One region of the Streptomyces sp. NPDC096152 genome, then DNA from elsewhere that is predicted to be linked to it. Evidence: riboswitches for the same ligand, from Rfam matches in the RefSeq annotation. Region 1 holds a riboswitch; the other holds the start of a gene.

Region 1 (3,497 bases):
CGACGGTTACCGAAGGTAATGATCAGCCGCCGGCGACCGCCGGAATGATGGACACGCCCGCGCCCTCGGGGGTGGCCGTCTCCAGGCCCTGCTCGAACCGGACGTCGTCGTCGTTGACGTAGACGTTGACGAAGCGGCGCAGCCTGCCCTGGTCGTCCAGGACGCGCGTGGCGATGCCGGTGTGGTTCTTCTCCAGGTCGGCGATGACCTCGCCGAGGGTCGCGCCGTCGGCGCTCACCTCGGCCCGGCCGCCGGTGTAGGTGCGCAGGATGGTGGGGATGCGAACGGTCACGCTCATGCGAGGCCAGCCTCTCGGAAGGAGTCCAGGTTCGGGCGGATGGTCGCGGTGAGGCCGGTGCCCGCCACCGCGTCCAGGGTCTTCAGGCCGTCACCGGTGTTCAGGACGACGGTGGTCTTCGCCGGGTCCAGCACACCGTTCTCGATCAGCTTGCGCGTGACGCCCACCGTCACACCGCCCGCCGTCTCCGCGAAGATGCCCTCGGTCCGGGCGAGCAGCTTGATGGCGTCCACCACCTGCTCGTCGGTCACGTCCTCCACGGCACCGCCGGTGCGGCGCGCGATGTCCAGGACGTACGGGCCGTCCGCCGGGTTGCCGATGGCGAGGGACTTGGCGATGGTGTCCGGCTTCTGCGGGCGGACCACGTCGTGGCCCGCCTTGTAGGCGGTCGACACCGGGGAGCAGCCCTGGGCCTGGGCGCCGAAGATCTTGTACGGCCGGTCCTCGACCAGACCGAGCCTGATCAGCTCCTGAAGGCCCTTGTCGATCTTCGTGAGCTGCGAGCCGGAGGCGATCGGGACCACGATCTGGTCCGGCAGCCGCCAGCCGAGCTGCTCGCAGATCTCGTACGCCAGCGTCTTGGAGCCCTCGGCGTAGTACGGCCGCAGGTTGACGTTGACGAAGCCCCAGCCCTCGCCGGCCGGGTCGCCGATCAGCTCGGAGCAGAAACGGTTCACGTCGTCGTAGTTGCCCTCGATGCCGACGAGCTCGCCGCCGTAGACCGCGGCCATGACGATCTTGCCCTGCTCCAGGTCGTGCGGGATGAACACGCAGGAGCGGAGGCCGGCCCGGGCGGCCGCGGCGCCGACGGCGCCGGCCAGGTTGCCGGTGGAGGAGCAGGACAGGGTGGTGAAGCCGAAGGCACGGGCGGCCTCCAGGGCCTGGGCGACGACCCGGTCCTTGAAGGAGTGCGTCGGGTTGCCGGAGTCGTCCTTCACGTACAGCCCGCCGGTCACGCCGAGCTCGCGGGCCAGGTTGTCGGCCTGCACCAGCTTGGTCCAGCCCGGGTTCAGGTTCGGCTTGGTCGCCACGTCGGCGGGGACGGGCAGCAGCGGCGCGTAGCGCCAGATGTTCGCGGGGCCCGCCTCGATCCGCTTGCGCAGCTCCTCGGTGTCGTACGCCGAGAAGTCGTAGGCGATCTCCAGCGGGCCGAAACACTCCTCGCAGGCGAAGACCGGGCCGAGCGGCACCCGGTGGCCGCACTCACGGCAGCTCAAGGACGCGGCGGGACCCAGGTCGACGGTGGAGTCGGTGCTGCTTGCAACAGTCTGCACAGCCATGGAGGCGAGGCCCTTTCTCCTCATCTTCCTCACGACGCATCTCGCCGTGAGACGGATTTGGCACCTTCCCTAGCCGGGAGCCTCGCGGTGACGATCGACCGTGCGCGCACAGCGATGGATACGAGAACCGGCTGGAGGGTTGCCGGGGCTTCATCGGGCCGTGTCCCTCTGCCCCTCTGGATGAGCGGTATGCGGTTGTTGAGCGGCGGCGACCCCCGACATGCGATGGTCATCCGCGTTGTTCAAGACTGTAACCGAAGGCCAGGACAGTTGAGATAGTCGTCCGAACCGCGAGACGGAGCACAGGACCCGTGTGATCCGTTCCGTGATCCGAATCAGTGAGGAGCCGCCGACCGTGCTGGAAGAAGTCGAGGGCTGGCTGAGGACACGCTCCTGGTCCGTGACCGATCGCCCGCTGCACCGGATCCTGGCCGCCAAGCGCGCGAGCGGCTCGTCGGTCAGCGTCGTGCTGCCCGCGCTGAACGAGGAGGAGACGGTCGGCGAGATCGTCGCCGTGATCCGTCACGACCTGATGCGGCAGGCCCCGCTCGTCGACGAGATCGTCGTCGTCGACTCGGGCTCCACCGACCGCACCTCCGAGGTGGCCGCCGCCGCGGGCGCCCGGGTCGTCCACCGGGACGACATCCTGCCGCGCATCCCGGCCGTCCCGGGCAAGGGCGAGGTGCTGTGGCGCTCGCTGCTCGCCACCGAGGGGGACATCGTCTGCTTCGTCGACGCCGACCTGAGGGAGTTCTCCTCCGACTTCGTCACCGGGATCGTCGGCCCGCTGCTCACCGACCCGGACGTCGACCTGGTGAAGGCGATGTACGACCGTCCGCTCGGCGGCGCCGCCGGGCAGGGCGGCCGGGTCACCGAGCTGATGGCGCGCCCGCTGCTCAACATGCACTGGCCGCAGCTGGCCGGCTTCGTGCAGCCGCTCGGCGGCGAGTACGCGGCCCGCCGCTCGCTGCTCGAACAGCTGCCCTTCCCGGTCGGCTACGGGGTCGAGCTGGGGATGCTGGTCGACGCGCTGCACCTGGTCGGCCTGGACGCGCTCGCCCAGGTGGACGTCGGCGTGCGCAAGCACCGGCACCAGGACGGGCAGGCACTCGGCCGGATGGCCGCCGCGATCTACCGCACCGCCCAGCTCCGGCTGGCCCGCGGCCATCTGATCCGGCCCGCCCTCACCCAGTTCGAGCGGGGCGAGGAGGGCTTCGAGCCGCGGACGTACTCGGTGGACACCGAGGAGCGGCCGCCGATGGTCGAGATCGCGGAGTACGCCGCCCGGAAGGTGGCGTGAAACATCGGCCCGGCCGTATACGGCCACCCACCAAGCGGAACCGTACGTTTGAGCGTTTGAGGGCCGGGCTAGGTTGAGGCGTATGGCTTCTACGCACGGTGCCGAGGTGCTGGTCGCGTCCAATCGCGGCCCGGTTTCGTACGAGCTGCGCGAGGACGGTTCGCTGCAGGCCCGACGCGGAGGCGGAGGGCTGGTGTCCGGGTTGTCGGCGATCGGGCCGGAGGCGGGCGCGGTGTGGGTGTGCGCCGCGCTCGGCGACGCCGACCGGGAGGCGGCCCGCCGCTTCGAGGGAGGCCGCCGATTGCCGTCCGACGCGACCGGCGGGCAGCAGGTCCGGATGCTCGACATCGACGCGGCGGTCTTCGCGGACGCCTACAACGGCATCGCCAACTCGGTGCTGTGGTTCGTCCACCACATGCTCTACCAGACGCCGCTGGAGCCGGTCTTCGACGCGGAGTTCCGCCGGCGGTGGGCGTCCTACGAGGCGTACAACCTGGCCTTCGCCGAGGCGCTGGCGGAGGAGGCCGCCGAGGGGGCGGCCGTGGTGGTGCAGGACTACCACCTGACGCTCGTCCCGGGGATGCTGCGCGACTTCCGGCCGGACGTGCGGATCGGCCAT
Region 2 (3,497 bases), on a different contig from region 1:
GAGGGGACGGACACCCACGTGGCCTTCCGCACGTACTCCCAGCACGACCTGGAGGCGGCCTTCGCCATCGGGCTGGACTCCTGACCGGCTCCTCGGGCCCGGACAGGACCCCGGGACCACCGGCACGCAGCTAGTGCTGTGGCCGGAAAGGTTTGCCGGAAAGCTCGCGGCGTCCGGTGCTGGGGGCACCTCCCACGCCGTTCAGGCTGTGGGGGAGCATCGCAAGGCGGAGCATCGCCCGCGTACTGGATGTACTCGGGTGATGCGACAACGCGGCTGGGGGTCCCCCTGCTCGCAGAGCTTGGGGGAGCCGTGCCGGGCGTCGCGAGCCGGTGAACCTTTCCGGTCACAGCACTAGACCACCGGCACGCAGCGGCCGCCCTCCGTGCGGTACGTCCAGCGCGCGCCGTCCCGGACGAGTTCCCGCACCGCGGTCAGGAAGCGGTCGATGTGCTCGTCGGGGGTGCCGGCACCGAAGCTGACGCGGACGGCGTGCAGGGAGCGCTCGCCGGGGGCGGTCTCCGGGGAGCCGCACCCTCCGCGCGCCTCCGCGCCCGCGCCGAGCAGCGTGCGGAGCAGGGGCTGGGCGCAGAAGAGGCCGTCGCGGACGCCGATGCCGTACTCGGCGGAGAGCGCGGCCGCGAAGTGGGAGCTGTTCCAGCCCTCGACGACGAAGGACAGCACGCCGACCCGGGGCGCGTCGTCGCCGAAGAGGGAGAGCACCCGTACCTCGGGCACCTCGGCGAGGCCCGTCCTGAGCCTGCGCAGCAGGTGCTGCTCGCGGGCGACGAGCGTGTCGAAGCCGGCCTCCGTGAGGGCCCGGCAGGCCGAGGCGACGGCGTAGGCGCCGATCACGTTGGGCGAGCCGGCCTCGTGGCGGGCGGCGCTCTCGTGCCACTCCACCTCCACTCCCCCGTCGGCGCGCCGGGCGACGCTACGGCTCGCGCCGCCGCCCGCGAGGTACGGCTCGGCCGCCCGCAGCCAGTCGGCGCGGCCGGCCAGGACGCCGGAGCCGAAGGGGGCGTACAGCTTGTGGCCGGAGAAGGCCACCCAGTCGACGTCGAGGTCGGCGACCGACACCGGGTGGTGCGGCGCGAGCTGGGCGGCGTCCAGGACGATCCGGGCGCCGTGCGCGTGCGCGGCGGCGGCCAGCTCCCGCACCGGCCACAGCTCGCCGGTGACGTTGGAGGCGCCGGTGACGCAGACCAGGGCCGGGGCGTGGGGATCGCGGTCGGCCAGGGCCCGCTCCAGGGTCTCCACGGCCTGCCGCGGGGTGCGCGGCGCGTCGAGGACGGTGACGTCGGCGCCCGGCCACGGCAGCAGCGCGGCGTGGTGCTCGGTCTCGAAGACGAAGACCCGGCAGCCGGCCGGCAGCGCGCGGGCCAGGAGGTTGAGGGAGTCGGTGGTGGACCGGGTGAAGACCACCTGGTCGGCCGGACGGCAGCCGAGGAACCCGGCGACGGTCGTCCGGGCCTTCTCGAACAGGTCGGTGGAGAGCTGGGAGAGGTGGCCGGCGCCGCGGTGGACGCTGCCGTAGTACGGCGCGTAGGCGGCCACGTCGTCCCAGACGCGCTGGAGGGCGGGGGCGCTGGCCGCGTAGTCGAGCGCGGCGTACCCGGCCTCACCGCCGGTGACGAGCGGAACGGCGACGTCCCGGCCCAGCACGGGCAGCGGGGGGCAGACGGCAGGGGCGGGGGCAGCGGTGACGACGGACATGGCGGACTCCTGTGAGAGGCAAGCGGAATCACCGTGCGAGCGACTACGGCTCGAGCACGCAGGGAGCTCCAGCACGGCGGAAGGTGAAAGGGGTGTGCGGAGGCGGGGCTCGACGCCCTAACGCATTCGCTTGCTCACGGAAGGCTCCCTCGAACGACCAGGACCCCTGGCCCCACGCTCATTCAGAAAGCGTGCGAGGGGTCCGCGCTTGCCGTGGACCTTGCTGTCCACGACCTGGTCCTCACCCGGGGCACCCCGCCACGGACGGAGGGTTGCCGGACAGCCGGCCGGGGCCGCATGGCTGTCGCTCATGACCTGGTCCACCATCCTGCCACACGATCTTCGACGCGCAAGGCGCGGTCCGGAATGCGGACCGCGCCCAGCCTCGTGCCGTGTGCGGATCAGGCGTTGCTGGCGGCCACCCAGCGCTCCAGCACCCGCTTGGCCGCCCCCGAGTCGATCGACCGCGCGGCCCTGTCCATTCCGGCGCGCAGCTGCTCGGCCAGCGTCCCGGACCCCGGCTCCAGGGCGACCAGCGCGGCCGCCGAGTTCAGCAGCACGGCGTCGCGCACCGGGCCGGTCTCGCCGTCCAGCAGCCGGCGGGCGACCTCGGCGTTGTAGGACGGGTCGCCCCCGCGCAGGGCCTCGACGGGCACCAGCTCGATGCCGACGTCCCGCGGGTCGAAGGTCTCCTCGGAGACCTTGCCGTCCCGGACCACCCAGACGTGGGAGGTGGAGGTCGTGGTCAGCTCGTCCAGGCCGTCGTCGCCCCGGAAGACGAGGGAGGAATTGCCGCGCTCGGCGAAGACGCCCGCGATGATCGGCGCCATCCGCGCGTCGGCCACGCCGACCGCCTGCGCCCGCACCTTCGACGGGTTGGTCAGCGGACCGAGGAAGTTGAAGACCGTACGGATGCCCAGCTGGCCCCGGGCCGCCGCCACATGGCGCAGCGCCGGGTGGAACTTCACGGCGAAGCAGAAGGTGATCCCGGCCTCCTCGGCGACCTGGGCCACCCGTCGCGGCGTCAGCTCCAGATTGACGCCCAGCTTCTCCAGGACGTCGGACGCCCCGGAGGCGGAGGAGGCGGCCCGGTTGCCGTGCTTGACGACCTTCGCGCCCGTGCCGGCGACGACGATCGACGACATCGTGGAGATGTTGACCGTTCTGGCGCCGTCGCCGCCGGTGCCGACGATGTCGACGGTCTCGCCCGGCACCTCGATGACGTTGGCGTGGTCGTACATCGCGCGGACCAGGCCGGTGATCTCCTCCACCGTCTCGCCCTTGGCCCGCAGCGCCACCACGAAGCCGGCGATCTGGGCGTCGGTGGCCTCGCCGCGCATGATCCGGTCCATCGCCCAGGCCGTGTCGTCGGCGCTCTGGTCGCGGCCGTCCAGCAGCCCGTTCAGCACCTGGGGCCAGGAACGGCCCGCCGCGGTGTCGCCTCCAGCGGGGGTCACAGCGCTCATCAGCCGCTCCTGGGTCGGTGTCCCGGACTGGGGACACGGGTCTCGAACAGGTTCCACCCTATCCAGCCCGGGGCACGGGAAAGGGCCCCGTCCGCATGGAGGACAGGACCCTTTCCTTGTGGCGTGCGCAGCGATCAGTGGTGGCCGTGGCCGCTCGTGATCTCCTTGTACTCCTCGACGCTCGGCTTGTTGATCTGGGAGTCCTCGCCGTAGTAGGCGCCGCTGAGCTTGGCGCGCAGCTTCTCGGATCCCTTCACCTTGCGCTCGACGCCGTTCTCGTCGACCGTCGGGCCGATCTCGGCCGGCTCGTACTGG

What was found. Region 1 has a riboswitch for S-adenosylmethionine ahead of thrC (threonine synthase). Riboswitches for the same ligand answer to the same signal wherever they lie in the genome.
Region 2: linked by a shared signal. The riboswitch ahead of ACIQ9G_RS03790 (aminotransferase class V-fold PLP-dependent enzyme) and the one ahead of thrC (threonine synthase) in region 1 are both predicted to bind S-adenosylmethionine.

What each region holds. Positions count from the first base shown of each region.
Region 1 covers NZ_JBIWFW010000007.1:120,767-124,263, reverse strand. Annotated here, with positions in the region: gene ACIQ9G_RS23905 (MoaD/ThiS family protein) at 23-298, opposite strand; gene thrC (threonine synthase) at 295-1,578, opposite strand; SAM riboswitch class I at 1,596-1,765, opposite strand; gene ACIQ9G_RS23895 (glucosyl-3-phosphoglycerate synthase) at 1,934-2,878, shown strand; gene ACIQ9G_RS23890 (trehalose-6-phosphate synthase) at 2,961-3,497, shown strand, end outside.
Region 2 covers NZ_JBIWFW010000001.1:865,283-868,779, reverse strand. Annotated here, with positions in the region: gene ACIQ9G_RS03795 (Lrp/AsnC family transcriptional regulator) at 1-84, shown strand, start outside; gene ACIQ9G_RS03790 (aminotransferase class V-fold PLP-dependent enzyme) at 355-1,716, opposite strand; SAM riboswitch class IV at 1,916-2,032, opposite strand; gene trpD (anthranilate phosphoribosyltransferase) at 2,118-3,182, opposite strand; gene ACIQ9G_RS03780 (cytochrome bc complex cytochrome b subunit) at 3,317-3,497, opposite strand, start outside.